One region of the Paenibacillus sp. FSL H7-0943 genome, then DNA from elsewhere that is predicted to be linked to it. Evidence: riboswitches for the same ligand, from Rfam matches in the RefSeq annotation. Region 1 holds a riboswitch; each other region holds the start of a gene.
What was found. Region 1 has a riboswitch for cyclic di-GMP ahead of NSQ55_RS01945 (anti-repressor SinI family protein). Riboswitches for the same ligand answer to the same signal wherever they lie in the genome.

Region 1 (4,218 bases):
TAAAGGCGATAACAACGACGCGCCCGACATGAACCCTACCAGTTCTGTGAATGTTGTAGCTCAGTATACCGGGGTCACTGTACCCTATGTCGGTTACGCTATGAATTTCGCGGTTTCCAAAGCTGGAAGTGTAGTCCTCATGATCGTGCCTGGCTTGATGCTTCTGCTCTATGCTCTGTATACCTCTTGGAAGGCTGTAGCTGCATTAGAAAAGAAAAATGCTGCCCTACTGCCAGCCTCACCGCCCCCAACAGAAACACAGCCCTAAGTTGATTGTCCACTTCCGCTTACGAACCGGAAGATACAATATATAAATTTTATAAAAAATTCAAACACAAATTTGAGGAGGAATTTTATTATGGGTATCAAGAAAACATTGGGTCTTGGCGTAGCATCTGCAGCACTGGGTTTATCATTAATCGGCGGAGGAACCTTCGCATACTTTAGCGACACTGCGCAAAGCACAGCTACATTCGCAGCGGGCACGCTCGATCTGAACTCCGACCCTTCTGTCATCGTTAATATTCCTAACCTGAAACCAGGTGATACTGTAACTAAATCCTTCAAATTGAAAAACGATGGTTCGCTCGATATCGGATCTATTATTCTGAATACATCGACTCAAATCACGGATGCTAAAGGAGATAACTACCTGGATTTAGCCGAGTTCATTAAAGTTAAATTCCTTAGAAATAATGATAAAGGAGTACCTATCGTCTCTCCTGAAAATGTAGTTTATGAGACTACACTTGCTGCTTTAAAAAGTCAGCATCCGGATCTCGTAAAAAATACAGGTTGGGATCAACTCTTTACCGAAGCATCCGGTATTAAAGCCGGTACCAACGACAGCTTCTCCGTCCAATTCGAATTTGTGGAAAATAACCAAGATCAAAATATTTTCCAAGGCGATAGCTTAACACTGACTTGGGATTTCGTAGCTAAACAAGGTGCGAAAAAAGACTACTAAGATCAATAAAGTAATTTAATAAAATACTCGAAGAGCAGCAGATCCTGAATCCGGTCACGGATAAGCAGATTGCTGCTCTTCTCTTTACAATAAACTTTGTCCGATTTATTGATATTTGCTATACTAATAACAAAAATTACGGAGGGGCGTCAGCATAGTGCCACAGAATATGGGCCAACGTATCCAGCAGCTCCGCCTAGACAAGGGTTTCTCCCTATCTGAGCTTGCGGACAGAGCAGATGTGGCTAAGTCGTATCTTAGCAACGTGGAGAGAAACATCCAATCCAATCCATCCATCCAGTTTATCGAAAAAATCGCTGACGCGCTTCAGGTATCCATTCATGCCCTACTCTATGGAGAACCCAATAATGCAGAGGAATCACATTTAGATTCGGAATGGTTCCGATTGGTGCAGGAAGCTATGGACTCAGGCATTAGCAAACGCGAATTCAAAGAATTTCTGGACTATCAGAAATGGAAGCTCGATCAAAAGGATTAATACTTCCTACTAATCTGGTAAGATCCTCTCTTCTACTAATCATATCGAAAAAGGACACAGCGAAGAACCGCTGTGCCCTTTTTCGATATGTAACCCCTCTAATGTATTACTGCACGATCTGCACAGTTTTCTCATGAAAGAACTGGCGGATTTCATCTGCCTTAATGCCAGCCTTCTTAGCTGCTAATAATAAATGTACCCACTCTTGATCCAGATCAATAAACTGCTGTTCTCTGTTGCTACCCTGGTTGGACTTTTCCAAAAAATCTCCCCCTAAGATTTTACGTCCCCAGGCAATCCGGCTGTCATAGTATCTCTACCTTAGACCCGCGACTTTGTGCCCCTGCCTTTCGGCAAGTTTACCTTTTACTGGACCCTTTTCACGAAAGGATCTGCTTAAAAAACTATAAAATTACTATCTGCAATAACATTATACAAAAAGAAAGCGGAAAAGTGTGTCGATTCCTGGTTACTTTCTATTTTAAAAACGAAAAATAAAAGATTTTTTTTCAAAGATCTTGTCCGATTATCACGATACTCGTCCGTTACATAAAATAAATTGTACTAGCAAAATAAATATTTACTGACCTAATAGTTAAAAATAAGGATAATAGAATCATTTTAATAGGCCTTTAGAATGGGTAATGAGAAGAAACACCCTTCTTTTCATTAGAACAAGCTAACCCATACCATTTTGCGAACGTATTGGACGAAAGAATGAATTGATTACAGTGGCCGAAAGTAGCACAATAAGATGAGAAATGAAACCGCAATCATCACAGCTCCAGTAAGCGTTGACACAAAATGTCACGTATGGAGTTCATCCGTTAAGGAGGATGTATTCATGGCAGCCAAAGAGCCCTATAACGAATCCATTTGGAGTAAGTATTACGGACCCAATTTAGGCTACATTCAAGAAAGATATGAACAGTTTGTGAAAGATCCCTCCACCGTAGAAAATAATTATCGCGAGCTTTTTACAAATTCGGGACCTCCTCCCCTAACTCCGGATAGCGAACCGGCTCCTCAGCCGCGCATCTCGGGAGACACCGAATGGCTTAGAAAAGCAGTAAGAGCTTCCAAGCTAATCGCCAATATTCGTATATATGGCCATATGGCCGCTGAAATTGATCCGCTGGTACGCGATCAGAATCCCATGGCAAAATATCTTGAGCTTGAAACCTATGGGCTGACCCGCGAAGACCTGATCGCACTGCCTGCCACGCTTATATGGGAAAATGCGCCGAATGATGTGCATACCGGATGGGATGCCGTGCAACGTATGCGTCAGGCATACACCAAGACTATCGCCTATGAATTCGGGCATGTGCATGAAGAAAAAGAACTGCAATGGCTAAATAGACAGGCAGAATCCACCAGCTCACCAGCACCCCTAAATAATACAGAACGCAAAGAGCTCCTGAACCGCCTGATTCAGGTAGAGCAATTTGAAACCTTCCTCCACAAGACTTTTGTAGGTCAGAAGCGTTTCAGTCTTGAAGGCAATGATGCTCTTGTGCCGATGTTAGATGAAATCGTACGTGCTGCTGCACATGACGGTGCGGAGCATATTTTGATGGGCATGGCGCATCGCGGCCGCCTCAACGTTCTTGCACATATTTTGGGCAAACCTTATGATATCATATTTTCAGAGTTTCATCATTCTCCGAACAAGGAGCTTTTCCCTTCCGAAGGCTCCACAGGCATTAACTATGGTTGGACAGGTGATGTGAAATACCATCTCGGTGCAGACCGTGCTGTCCGTGAAGGAGAAACGGTACGCACAAGAATAACACTAGCGAATAACCCAAGTCACTTGGAATTCGTCAATCCTGTCGTGGAAGGTTTCACTCGTGCCGCACAAGAAGATCGGAGCACTGCAGGACTGCCGAAGATTGATACCAGTAAAGCTATGGCGGTGCTGATGCATGGCGATGCTGCTTTTCCAGGTGAAGGCATTGTTGCAGAAACGCTTAATATCGGCAAACTTCAAGGTTATCAAAATGGTGGGACGATCCATATCATTGTTAATAACCGAATTGGTTTTACGACTGAAAGTGAAGATTCCCGTTCTACGCATTATGCGAGTGACATCGCCAAAGGGTATGAAATCCCAATAGTCCATGTCAACGCTGATGACCCAGAGGCCTGCGTAGCAGCTGTACGTTTAGCTAGCGCATACCGCCATCAATTCAAAAAAGATTTCGTAATTGATCTCATCGGCTACCGCCGTCATGGTCACAACGAAATGGATGATCCTGAAACCACACAACCTATTGTCTACGGCAAGGTTCGCAATCATCCAACCGTCTACAAGGTTTATGCAGAGAGACTGAAAAACGAAAAGGTTCTTACCGCCGAAGACGTACAAAAGATGAATGCTGAGGCAGAAAGCGTATTGCAGCGTGCGTACGATACTATGAAGGAAGGCAATCATAAGAAAAAAGAACCCAAAGCCTTCATTCCTCTACAAACGGACCGCGCAGCGGCAAACACTACAGCGGTATCCATCTCCAGCCTGCAGGAGATCAATCGTGAACTGTTGACGGTTCCTGCTGGATTCCAGGTTTATCCGAAGCTGGAGCGCATTTTACAACGTCGTAAAGATGCACTGAATGAGGGTGAAAAGGTCGACTGGGCACTAGCTGAAACATTAGCCTTCGCTACCATTCTGAAAAATGGAACGCCCATCCGACTGAGCGGTCAAGATGCCCAGCGCGGAACCTTCGCACATCGCCATCTGGTGCTGCAC
Region 2 (4,218 bases), 2.6 Mb from region 1:
TTTGTCCAAAACAGTTCGACTGCAATATCCAGCCATGTATATCCATTTAGCTGTTTTATAAAAGTCAAAATTCGACACTATACAGCAAGTAATGGGATATTCCGACTCTATTATAGGCATATTTTTCAAGTGTATGCAATAATAAAGTCGAATTTTGTATATTGTTGTCGAACTGTTGGGTTATTGGATTTCTTCTATGGTTGCAAGCAGGATATTAAAAGCTGTGATGATTCTAGGTGCCCCTATAACGGGTACTAAGTGTAATAGAATACCTTTAAGCTGTTCTACGGTGACTCCAACACGAAGGGCCATGACATAATGAACGCCCAACTGTTCGAATTGACCCATTGAAATTAAAGATGAAATGACTGCGATTTCCTTCCAGTCAGGGGCTATAGTATTACGTTGAAAAATATCGCCATAGGCATTCCCCATAATAAATTCAGCCAAGTCAGGGAAGTGGTCTTTAATTGGAGCTAGTGCTTTTGCGCCATAGTCTCCTGATAGATTCGTGAAGTGGTTGAGACCACTGTTGATATTTTCCTTCATGGTTAGCCTCCTAGTTTAGGTTCAAAGTACGGTGTGCAGTCGGAGGGACTTCATCACGGTCTGTTAGTAGTTCAATAACGGCAACATGGTTTAGAGCTACCGCATCTTTAATTGCAGCTGTGAATTCATCCGCAGTCTCACATTTGTAGCCTTTAGCACCTAGAGATTCAGCGAATTTCACGGCGTCCATTGGTACTTCATATAGAGTTCCATCGATACGACCTGTGGTTTTCTCCATACCCTTAAGAGCCATATCTAGTTGCTTATTATTGACCACGATAAAGATAACAGGGATATCTTTGCAGACAGCGGTGTTAATCTCAGCGCCGAGCATCATGAAACAACCATCACCTGTAATGCAGAGGACAGTTTCTTCAGGAGCTGCAACTTTTGCACCAATAGCCATGCCGATCGAATTACCCATGCAAGCAAAATACGCATCAAAAACAAAGCTGCCCGGTTTCTTAACCTTGTACCATTTTGCAGCGTGGAATCCATGACTTCCATCATCAACGAAAATTGAATTATTATAAGGGATCAAATCACTTAAAGTGCTCATTACGGAAGCAAGGGAAAGATTCTTGAGGGTTGGAAGCTCTTCTGAATAATCCGCATCGGCCAAAGCCTCACGTTTGGTGATTGTGCTTGGGTCAATATGATTTAGGCAGTGCACCAAATTATCGCGCAGGTCCCCAGTGACCGGTATCGTTTTGGACAATAGTATTTTTCCGACAAAGGTTGGATCAATATCAAATTGAATTAAAGTTGCTGGATGATTCTCCCGTTTAAGATTACAGATGGTCATATCACTTAAACGTGATCCAAGCACTATAAATAAATCGCTTTTATTCAATAAATCGTCCCCGTGGGTCGAACCGCCAACGCCAATAGGACCATGATAGAGTGGGTGATCCCAGACTATAGCCCCTTTTCCACCAGGAGATGTTACTACAGGAATATTAAAAGTTTCTGCGAGTTGAGCAAGCTCTTTATGTGCTCCGGAGCGGTTAATTCCTTTACCCGCAATAATCAAAGGATTCTTAGCAGCTTGAATAGCTTCGATGACTCTATCGATATTAGCTTGACTAATTAGAGACTCTCTTTCTGGGATTACTATATTGCATTCTTCCAATACTTCAGTTTGTACATCAAAAGGAATACAAAGATGAACAGGACCCCGTTTGGTCAGGGCCACAGAAATCGCATGATTAAAAATAGTACCAAAGTGATCCCCACGTTCAACCAATTTACTGAACAAGGTGGCAGGTCTGAACATATCAGCTAAATCAGCCAGAAAAGAGGTGGAGTCCTGACATTGAGGAATTCCAAGCTCTGTAATGGATTGGTGGCCGGTAATAAATAGGACAGGTAGGTTGTTAGCTTTCGCATGTGCTGCTGCTGTAAGCAGGTTAGTTCCCCCAGGACCCGAAGTACCAAATGCTACGCCTAGGTTACCCGTTTTCAGCGCATACCCTGCTGCTTCGAATCCGGAGCTTGCTTCATGTCTGCCGGGAATAAATTCAATACCGTAATCCACCATCTTTAGAACAATTGGACAAATGGATTTGCCAATGATCCCAAAAGAATGGGTGACTCCAAGGTTACGTAGTGCTTCCGCCATGTAATCTGCGACTGTCTTCAAAAGAAACACCTCACAAGTTTTTTGATATATATTAGTTATTAATCTACCGAATAGATACGATAGATCAATATACTCAAAAAGTAAAAACCTGTGCTCTATAGTAAGCACAGGTTGGTGGCATAAGGCACCGCTAAGACTGAACAATAGTTCAGCCGTCCTGGTTCCTCTGCAACCTGGCAATCATGGCCTCAAAAGAAAAAATGAGGCTGTAGATCCATGGTTTTGCGTCATCCTCTTTCGAGGATTTTGCCAATATTAATTTATAGTTGATAAGAATAATTTTCCTTTACAATATATTCCTCATTAATTTTTGTCAACATAATCCGCTAAAAAAACTCGAAATTTGACGAAAGTCTTGTCCAAGAGATGAAGTTTTACCTCGCGAAAAAAACTGCCACCTAAGACTCAGCTTAGGTGGCAGTTGATAGTTTTGAACTAGAATTTAAAGATATGAATGGTTTTTTGCAGATTAAATACGGCCTGGGTCATTTTTTCCGTTTCTTCTGCAACAGACTGCAGGGCATTAATCTGTTCATTCATAGCCGCCGATACCTCTTCCGTGCCAGCAGCAGTTTCTTCGGTGATTGCTGAGATATTCTCAATTGCACTGGAAATTTTCAAGGCACTTTCTAGCATAAGATCGCTCTCCGCAGAGAATGAAGAGATTTGCTCGGTAATGTACTGCACGCTTTGTACAATTTGTGCGAAAATATGGGCAGATTGAGTGATCATTTCATTCTGAACCTGCACAACCTCTTCATTGATGGCGATATTATCGATGGCTTGTTTAATATCTGACTCAATGCTGCGGACCAAGCCGAATACTTCTTTTGTGGATGCCGTAGATTCCTCAGCAAGCTTGCGAACCTCTTGAGCTACAACGGCAAAACCCCGACCATGCTCTCCGGCACGAGCAGCTTCGATGGAGGCATTCAGTGACAGCAGGTTGGTCTGCTCAGCGATCTCTGTGATGGTCTTGGTGATCATCGTAATCCCGCGGGCATTTTGTGAGAGAGCTTCAATAGTATCAGCCACTTTTTGTGTAGCCTCTATGTTTTTACGCATGCCTTCAGCCTGTGTATCTACGGATTGGCGCCCTTGCTCAACAAGTTCTAAGGTATGTATTGAACGTCTGTTCATTTCTTTGGTGGAGTTCGTATAATTGGATACTTTAGTTTCAATGTCTTTAATGGATTCTGTCATATCAGCGATATCCGTAGATATTTCATTTGCACCAAGAGCGAGCTCAGTAGAAGAAGAGGCTACTTGTGCCATGACAATTTTCAGGTTCTGGTTCTTATCTTCGATTCCGCGGCTTGCATCCATAACTTGACGGGTGATCTGCGATGCATCGGTCAAAATCTTCTTGAGCTTATCAATCATTGTGTTAAAGGAGCGGCTTACGTCACCCATTGAACCATTTTCGTCCGCTCTGCTAGTGAAATCACCCTTCGAAATACTGTGAGATACATTAGCAATATCATCAAAAGATGATGTAAGCGTTCTCTCCACGAAGCGAGCAACAGGTAAAGTCAGACCTGCAAGAACAACTACTAGTATAATTCCTACGAGAAATTGACCTAGAATCATTAACGTAACTAAGACAGGAATAGCAAACAGTGCGGCAACGAGGTAACATCCGGCAACAATTCTTTGTTTTAACGGAAGTTTGTGCATCCAGCTCATTGGTAAAATGTCCCCCTTATTAAATTTTATGTAATGGTGTTATTATAGGGGATTTATAGGTCATTGGTCTATAGAGAAGTGTCATAAATCTTCTTTAAGTAGTAGATATTTAGAATTCATGTCAAAATTCCTCATATATTGTGGAAATTGTTTTAATAGCAGACTTTACCATCCCTACTAGTTCGATAGGAGCTAAAACAATAACTGAAGGAGAGAAAGAGAGTACGATACGACAGGCAGATTCTATAGCATTAAACTCGGCCTCCACGTTCATCCACCCAGTATTAGCAGAGGGTTCTACTAAAGTTATAGTTACATATCTTTCACGTTGTAATTCTTTA
Region 3 (4,218 bases), 710 kb from region 1:
CCGAAAGATTTCCGTAGGAAAGCTAGCTTCGAAAGCATATGCTATCCTCGGATTTCTACCGCGAGAAGCGGTTCAATCAGGAAATCTGAGGATAACAGCGATCGGAAGTCCAAAATCCCTTGGAGTGGTTTCTACCTAACAAATTTTTTTAGTGCATCCGCTCGAAATAAGGCTAAGTGGAAGCTGACGTTTTGATAACAATTCAAATATGCTCGATTTCCATAATTCAAGGAGGGTTCATTCTATGAAAATGGTACTTCTATCAGGCGGTTCAGGTAAACGGTTATGGCCGTTGTCCAACGACTCACGTTCAAAGCAATTTCTAAAGGTACTTGAAAGCCCTCAAGGTGAACCAGAATCCATGGTACAACGTGTCTGGAGACAGCTGGAGGAAGCAGGGATGGCAGAATCATCTTATCTGGCCACCGGCCGTGGCCAAGTAGAAATGATACAAAGCCAGCTGGGAAGTCATGTGCCGATTATCGTTGAACCGGAGCGTCGGGATACTTTTCCGGCTATCGCCTTAACAGCTACCTATCTTTATTCAGTGGCAGGTGTTTCTCCAGCGGAGACGGTAGCAATATTGCCTGTTGACCCTTATGTAGAAGCATCCTTTTTCGATACCATAGCTATGCTTGAGGAGACCATGCTGGAAAGTGGAGCAAATCTGGCTCTAATGGGTGTTGTTCCTGAACATGCCTCAGAGAAATACGGATATATTATTCCTACTACCGAAGAGGCGGGGGAAAATGGTTTTATGAAGGTGAGTCACTTTCAAGAGAAACCAGACCGCATACAAGCAGAACAGCTCATCGAGCAAAATGCCTTGTGGAATTGCGGCGTGTTTGCCTTCCGCTTAGGGTACTTGTTAGATATTTTGCAGCGTAAAGGGTTGCCTTTAGGATATGAAGAATTGCAGAAGCAGTATAAGCTATTGTCTTCCATCAGCTTTGATTATGAAGTGGTGGAGAAAGAAGAACATATTGTGGTGCAGCCGTATGATGGATTCTGGAAGGATCTTGGAACGTGGAATACGCTGACAGAGGAAATGAGCAGCAAGCATGTAGGAAAAGGTTTTGTGACGGCGGATTCTGAGGGGACTTGCTTGATTAATGAGCTGGACATTCCGATTACGGTAATTGGTGCGAAGGATCTGATCATTGCGGCTAGCCCGGATGGGATTCTAGTTACCCATAAAGCTGAGAGCCCACGGATTAAAGAAGTGCTGAAGACCTTTGAACAAAGACCGATGTACGAGGAACGCCGTTGGGGTCATTACAAAGTTATTGATTATGTGAAATATGATGAAGGCAATGAAGTGCTGACCAAACGGATTTTTATATCCGAGGGGAATAATATCAGCTATCAATTACATCGCAAGCGTAGTGAAATTTGGACAATCGTCAGCGGCGAAGCAAGTATTGTGCTGAATGAGAAAAAACATAATGTGAAGGCTGGGGACGTGGTACGTATACCGGAAGGAACGAAGCACGCGATCCTTGCTTTGACGGATGTTGAGTTTATAGAGGTACAGACGGGGTCTGAATTAGTAGAAGAAGATAACATACGTATTACTTTAGACTGGAATGATATAGAACTACAACAATTCATTTCATAGGTCTAACCTATCTATTTAACCAATTCAAAATTTCTTGAAACAGGTAAATTGACTCAATTATCAAAAAAAGTCATAAAAACACTAAATATATCATTAATTGTCGTCGATACTTACGGTAAGAGAGATTATTTCTCTTAAATTGAAAAGGCAAACCTATCGAAAGGTAGGGACGCAAAGCTATAGGGCCTTCGAAAGAGTGGCAGCCTGGCTACCGAAAGGGAGATTATTTTGAAAGCTTACCGTACGTATCGATTGTTTGGTGCATTTCTGTCACTCGTCCTGTTTCTGACTGCATTTCCGCTTGCTGTTGGAATTTCGCCGTCTGTTGTCATAGCTGCTTCAAATTCTGGAACGCCAGTTACCCCAGGTGCCTCACCTGAAGCCGTAAAGCTGCTTAACTATTTTTACTCGATCTCAGGAAAAGGTATTATTGCCGGTCAACATGACTATTTAGAAAGTCCAGATGAAATTAACAATATGCTGAAGGGAACCAGCGGACAATATGCGGCTCTTCACGGTTATGAAATGGGTGCGATCAGTGGTCAGTCCGAAGCAACGATGGCTTGGCAACGTCAAAATGTGGTGAACAGCGCCATCAACTGGAATAAAGCGGGCGGGATCGTAGCTATGACTTTTCATGCTAACCTGCCGGGCACCTCTTATGACTGGGATAATGTGAAAAAAACACTTAGCCAGAGTGAGTTCGATAGTTACGTTACACCGGGTACCAAGCAATATAACAATCTGATCGCTGAGCTTGATAAGGTGGCCGTCTCTTTAAAAAGCTTGCGCGATGCCAATGTTCCGGTGCTTTGGAGACCCTATCATGAAATGAACGGGAACTGGTTCTGGTGGGGGAAGAAAAATAACTTTTCTAAACTATGGAATATTATGTATGACCGTTTTGTTAACGTTCATAAATTAAATAATTTGTTATGGGTGTGGAGTCCGAATGCTCCCAATGTTTGGTCAGATCCTTATGCGCTAACTTATCCAGGTGCTGATAAAGTAGATATTCTGGCAGCAGATATATACGAAAATGATTACCAGCAAAAATACTATGACAGCTTATTGAGTCTAGCCGCAGGCAAACCGATTGCGATCGGGGAAAATGGTGAAATGCCTAATCTGGAGAAGCTTCAGCAATCGCAAAGTAAATGGACGTATATGATGAGCTGGGGAAAAATGCTTTACGAGAATAACAGTGCAGACACAATCAAAACATTTATGAATAGCAACTATACCCTGACCAGAGATAAATTAAATACTGGTCTGTCACCGACACCTAGCGCCGCACCAGCGCCGGCACCTTCTGAAGAAGAGGGGGAGGCAGCAATTCCTCTCGCGAAGGGGCTTGCAGGAGAGTATTACAACAACATGCAATTGTCGGGAGCAGCAGCTCTTAACAGAACTGATGCAATAATCGATTTCAATTGGCGGCAAGGCTCGCCGGATGCCGCCCTCGGGATTGATCGGTTCTCCATACGTTGGAGCGGTAAAATTAAGTCATTATATAATGAGCAATATACATTTTACACTACCTCAGATGATGGTATCCGTGTCTGGGTGAATGGGGAATCCGTGATTGATAGTTGGACTAAGCAAAGTGGTACTGAGCGTAAGGGCATTATAACGCTGAAGGCTGGCCAGCTATATGATATCAAGGTGGAGTATTACGAGAATGAAGGCGATGCGAGAGTCCGCTTGATGTGGGAAAGTGCTAGTCAAGCTAAAGAGACAGTTCCAGCAAGTGCACTTTTTCTTCCGGATGTCTCCTGATTGATGAAAATTAAAGGTCGATCCTTAGTGGCTCTGCGTTATTGCAGAGCTACTAAGCTATAGTCCTCATTAGGTCAGAAGACGATTGTCCGATAACAGGTATGTTTTTAACACCTGTGGAGGCAGTACAGCTACCGAAAGGAGGATTTATTTGCGTAAATATTATAAGAAAAACAGATTGTTGTTTACTATGTTACCGGTGTTTATTATTTTTTCCTTGCTGCCTTGGGGAGAGGTTAAAAGTCTTCCGAAGGCTATGAGTGTTTCTTCCTCTCTACCTCCGGCTATACCAAGCAATCCTTCGGCTTCTGAAGAAGCCAAGCAACTGCTGAGTAATTTGGTGAATCTACGTGGCAAAGGGATCTTGTCCGGCCAGCATGATTATCTAGAAAGTCCAGATGAACTGGTTCATAAGCTGAAGAATACTTCGGGACAAAATGCCGTTCTACATGGTTATGAATTAGGGGCGATTAATAATCAATCCGAAGGGACGATCGCAGAACAGCGGCAAGCTGTTATAGACAGTGCAATTGAATGGCATCAAGAGGGTGGCATTGTAGCCATGACCTTCCATCAGAGCTTACCGGGAACCTCACCAGAATGGTCCAATGTAAACAGAAGTCTCAGTCAAGAGAAATTTAATGCTTATGTTACACCTGGGACAGCTCAGTATAAGAGGCTAATTTCAGATCTAGACGAGGTTGCTGGATATTTGGGTCAGCTGCGTGATGCCGGAGTGCCGGTCTTATGGCGACCTTACCATGAAATGAATGGTGGTTGGTTTTGGTGGGGGAAAAAGGACAATTTTTCAGAGCTGTGGA
Region 4 (4,218 bases), 1.9 Mb from region 1:
AGAGTCGTTACAGAAAAATAACGTTCCGCGGAATTTACCGCGGAACGTTATAGATTTAGACCTCAAAACTGTGTTTGGGTTTAGCGTAAACGATCAGGCATCATTAATTTAAGGAATTCTAGAATACCATTCTCTACTACAAGTTCTTCTCTATCTTGATCAGCAAGTACTCTTCTGATGAGATCTTCTTTACCCTCCAGTACTTTACTTGTCCAATGAGGATCAATGATAAGAGACCGTCCTACTGCTACTAATTCAGCATTTGTCAACGTGTCCTCTGCGTCCTGTTTGGTACGGATATCTCCTACCCCAATTAAAGGTATACGGCCATTGATTTTCTCATGCACATATTGCAGGATTGATTTTTCTTTAAAATCTTCTGATGCAGATACTTTCTTGAAGTCCCCTAATGAAATATGCAGATAATCCAGCTTTTTATCAGCTAATTTATCAATGAGATAAAAGGTATCGGTGATTTTAATTCCAGGCTCTTCATATTCTTCTGGAGAAAAACGATACCCGACAATAAAATCCTTAACCTTTGAATTGTCAACGACAGCAATAACTGCATCCACTAATTGGTTAATGAAATTAAATCTTTTCTCTAAGCTTCCTCCCCATTGATCTTCACGACGGTTGGAGTGTGGAGAGAAGAATTGTTGGATTAAATATGTGTTTGCTCCATGAATTTCTACCCCGTCAAATCCAGCTTGAATAGCACGTTGAGTCGCTTTTTTAAAATCCTCAATTACACCGAAAATTTCATCTTCTGTTAATGCTCTTGGAATTTCTGCATTCGGGCGTTCGGCAGCAATGGCGCTGGAGGAGACGGGTTGTACGCCACGCAATATTTTTGAATCTGTCATTCTTCCTGCATGGAATAGCTGTAAAATAGCCTTTGTTCCATTTCGTTTAATAGTAGATGCTAATCGGCTGAGGCTAGGAATAAATTCATCGGAGGAAACACTAAGTTCACCTTCCCATCCTTTTCCACCCTCTTGTACATTTGCTGCCGCAGTGATGACCGCACCTACTTCGCCCGTTCTTAGCGAATAGTATTTCAATTCATCTTGTGTTACTACACCGTCATAAAAGCTCATTCGAGTGGTCATTGGAGCCATAACCACTCGGTTTTTTAATGTCAGCCCTCTGCGAAAAGTTAATGCTGTGTCTAGTGCTATCATCTTTTTCCCAACTTTCATTAAATTATATTTAGATAAATTATTATATACATGCGCATACATATAAATTACAGCAATGATTTATTCTTGTCAACTAATAAAGAACTGCTGTTGGATACAACAAAAAGCGCTGTTCCGCTGAACAGCGCTTTTCGCTCGTTATGAATCGTCCTTATTATTCTAGTTCGGCCGGTTTTACAATGGCTGCACCTTTATTATTTTTGGAATATTTAGCTTCGATTTTCGTGGTGTATGTATCTTTGGCTCCATCACTTACCAGCACATAACTCAGATCGACTGTCAGCTTTTCCGTTTGCCAGGTCTTAGTATTGACGAATAATTTCCACGTTACGCTTTTGGGTTGAACTGTCTCTCCATCCCAAAGGTTCTCCTGGTCATAGAGTTTGATTATCCCCTTAGCTGCTGTCGGATCGGTTACCGTGAATTGTAAGACTGTTTGTGCGCCAGCAGTGCTGACTTTCATGGATTTTTTATAACTTTTGACCGAATCAAGCATGGAAACAGGATCGTATTGGCCTTTAGAGTAAAAGGCATCCCATTCCGTTTTCTCCAGTCCAAGCCAATATTGTGCATCAGGATCGATTGGCTCCCCGTCATCGTCGTAACCTTCATCTTCAGATTCATCGATCAGTTCACTTCCGTCTACAAGATAGTAAAACTCCTTGTCATTGGCATATAGACTGTACGATGTTTCTAAAAGACTACTAGCGACAGTGCCTGCTGCGGCAAAATTCGGCAGACGGTTGATATCCAGCTTCAGAGTGTTGGTGTTGCTGATACGCACCCCGCCGCTTTGAATATCCTGTTTTTTGGTCACATCCAGATGGAAATTCTTTATTGCTTTGGAGGCTGCCGTTACTTTGCTGATCATCTGATCCGCGGTTACTACTGTTGAGGTAGCTGCTGACACTACTCCTGGATTAGACATCCATCCGATCGTTCCGGACAGCAATAAAGCACCTACTGCCAAACTAGTACCTATTGTTTTGAAAAAACTGTTCATGTACTTCCCCTTTCGGCCCCTTGCGATAATGTAACGCCGTATAGGTCGAAATAATAAAAGAGCTCAAAATAGACTACATATTCTTAGAGCTATCCTTTATGCTTCATAAGACATCCCTATGGCGGCCTGGCGATCATTTCCTTCTGTCGAAAGGTTTTAGACCCATGGCTTTGTGTCATCATCTTTCGATGATTTTACCTTTAACGCGGACATTCAATTAGTTTTAATAGATTACGGACGCATGTCCCACCGCTAATTTTATCATGGTTATAATTACCTGTAAACGACTTATCTTCCATTCGAATTCGCTATGATACTCAGAAGAAATACTACAATCAAAATGAAAAATGAACGATTACATACGCTTATAAGTCTTATTAATGAGAACAGCAAAGACAGGGGGTGCAGCAAAATGAGTGACCGGGAAATTTTCGAGCTCTATAAAGAACAAGTATATTATTTTTGTTACTACTTAATGAAAAATCAGGCAGATGCGGAGGATATTTCCCAAGAGGTATTTGTAAAAGTTATCTTAGCGGATAAGTCGAAGGTAAGAAACTTGAAAGCTTGGATTTTACGAATTGCTTCGAATGAGTGCAACAGTGTGATCAAAAGGCGTAAGACGGGGTGGATGAAAGAAGTACGTAATTATTTACTATCCAGGTCTGAGGAATCAAACCCTGTAGAAAAACGTTTGGATCGACAGGAAACTAAAAAAGAATTACAAGGGTTATACAGTCAGCTTCCCGACAAAATCAGAATGGTAGTAGTCCTTCGTTTTATAAACGAATTGACTGTACCCGAGATCTCTAAAGTTATGAGCATACCCGAAGGAACTGTAAAATCCAGACTGAACAAGGGACTTAAAATACTAAATAGAATGGGTGGAACCCAACTAAAGGAGCTGAATAGTAATGAGTCTGTATATTGAAAAAGATAAACATATTCCCCGACCGGATTATGATTTGATGTGGACTGCCATAGAACAAGAAGCTTATAAACGTCAAAGAAATCTGCATGCCTCCCAGAATACTCCTAGGTCTAATAAAAAGGTTATTCCTATCAGTATTGTCTTCTCTTGCCTCTTACTTGTAGCCATTCCTGTATTCGCTAGTATGACGATTAATTGGGATAAAATTGGTGGTCGAAGTGTGAGCAATGCATTAAATAACGGCATCGGTCAACAGTATAATCTTCAAACTTCCAGTTCAGGAGTAACAATGAATTTGAACGGTGTTGTAACTGATGGAGAAAAAATGAAAATGCTGTTATCACTTGATACTAAATCTGATCTATCCAAATATACTGGATTTGCTACAGAGGAAAACATCATGACTAATGAATCCGGTGCCAAGGCAAAGGTATACGGTTATTTAGAATACGATCCTGAAAGCCAGAAACTCATTGGAGTATATGAGACACCTGATACATTAAAGGATGATAAAAAGGACTACAGGTTTGAAGCACGGAATCTCATTTTTTACCGTGATCAGAATATTCCCTTACAATCTAATCATCAAGCAGGGGATACTATCGATACTGGAGTTAAGCAATATCCAAGCATTCAAATCGAATCCGTTCGACATGTTTCCAATCAAACCATTATCCGTTACAAAGTCGCTGCATCACCATCTGACTTAGGACGGGGTAATCCACATTTGGTAGTTAGTACTGGTGGTCAAAAGAATGAAGCAATTCCAACCATCATGCCTAACGAAGGATCGGATTTATTTATTGAACAGGTTTTCAATATAACTGAATCAGATTGGAAGGAAGCTAGTCTTCATTTTAGTTACATTGAAGAAGCGAAACGATTTTCAGGTACGTGGAAGTTCGATTTTAAAGCAGATGGACAAAAAGCAAGTGAGGCGATTTACACTAAGAAACTGTATAACAGTCCTGAATTTCAAGAAAAGACCGGCATAACCTTAGATCAGCTAGTGGTTACCCCTTTGGATATCCAAATTCTAATAGATGAAAATGATTCGCTTAAAAAAGGAATTGTCCACTATA

Region 2: linked by a shared signal. The riboswitch ahead of NSQ55_RS20690 (thiamine pyrophosphate-binding protein) and the one ahead of NSQ55_RS01945 (anti-repressor SinI family protein) in region 1 are both predicted to bind cyclic di-GMP.
Region 3: linked by a shared signal. The riboswitch ahead of NSQ55_RS04950 (glycosyl hydrolase) and the one ahead of NSQ55_RS01945 (anti-repressor SinI family protein) in region 1 are both predicted to bind cyclic di-GMP.
Region 4: linked by a shared signal. The riboswitch ahead of NSQ55_RS10280 (DUF6612 family protein) and the one ahead of NSQ55_RS01945 (anti-repressor SinI family protein) in region 1 are both predicted to bind cyclic di-GMP.

What each region holds. Positions count from the first base shown of each region.
Region 1 covers NZ_CP150148.1:436,632-440,849, reverse strand. Annotated here, with positions in the region: gene NSQ55_RS01960 (signal peptidase I) at 1-268, shown strand, start outside; gene NSQ55_RS01955 (TasA family protein) at 359-967, shown strand; gene NSQ55_RS01950 (helix-turn-helix domain-containing protein) at 1,137-1,466, shown strand; gene NSQ55_RS01945 (anti-repressor SinI family protein) at 1,573-1,728, opposite strand; cyclic di-GMP riboswitch class I at 1,756-1,840, opposite strand; gene NSQ55_RS01940 (2-oxoglutarate dehydrogenase E1 component) at 2,311-4,218, shown strand, end outside.
Region 2 covers NZ_CP150148.1:4,708,009-4,712,226, reverse strand. Annotated here, with positions in the region: gene NSQ55_RS20695 (carboxymuconolactone decarboxylase family protein) at 181-549, opposite strand; gene NSQ55_RS20690 (thiamine pyrophosphate-binding protein) at 560-2,200, opposite strand; cyclic di-GMP riboswitch class I at 2,356-2,452, opposite strand; gene NSQ55_RS20685 (HAMP domain-containing methyl-accepting chemotaxis protein) at 2,627-3,877, opposite strand; gene NSQ55_RS20680 (YafY family protein) at 3,999-4,218, opposite strand, start outside.
Region 3 covers NZ_CP150148.1:1,147,968-1,152,185, forward strand. Annotated here, with positions in the region: gene NSQ55_RS04945 (sugar phosphate nucleotidyltransferase) at 245-1,618, shown strand; cyclic di-GMP riboswitch class I at 1,755-1,834, shown strand; gene NSQ55_RS04950 (glycosyl hydrolase) at 1,847-3,397, shown strand; gene NSQ55_RS04955 (glycosyl hydrolase) at 3,549-4,218, shown strand, end outside.
Region 4 covers NZ_CP150148.1:2,383,470-2,387,687, reverse strand. Annotated here, with positions in the region: gene NSQ55_RS10290 (CapA family protein) at 1-2, shown strand, start outside; gene NSQ55_RS10285 (NADH-dependent flavin oxidoreductase) at 81-1,244, opposite strand; gene NSQ55_RS10280 (DUF6612 family protein) at 1,357-2,205, opposite strand; cyclic di-GMP riboswitch class I at 2,323-2,414, opposite strand; gene NSQ55_RS10275 (RNA polymerase sigma factor) at 2,618-3,136, shown strand; gene NSQ55_RS10270 (DUF4179 domain-containing protein) at 3,120-4,218, shown strand, end outside.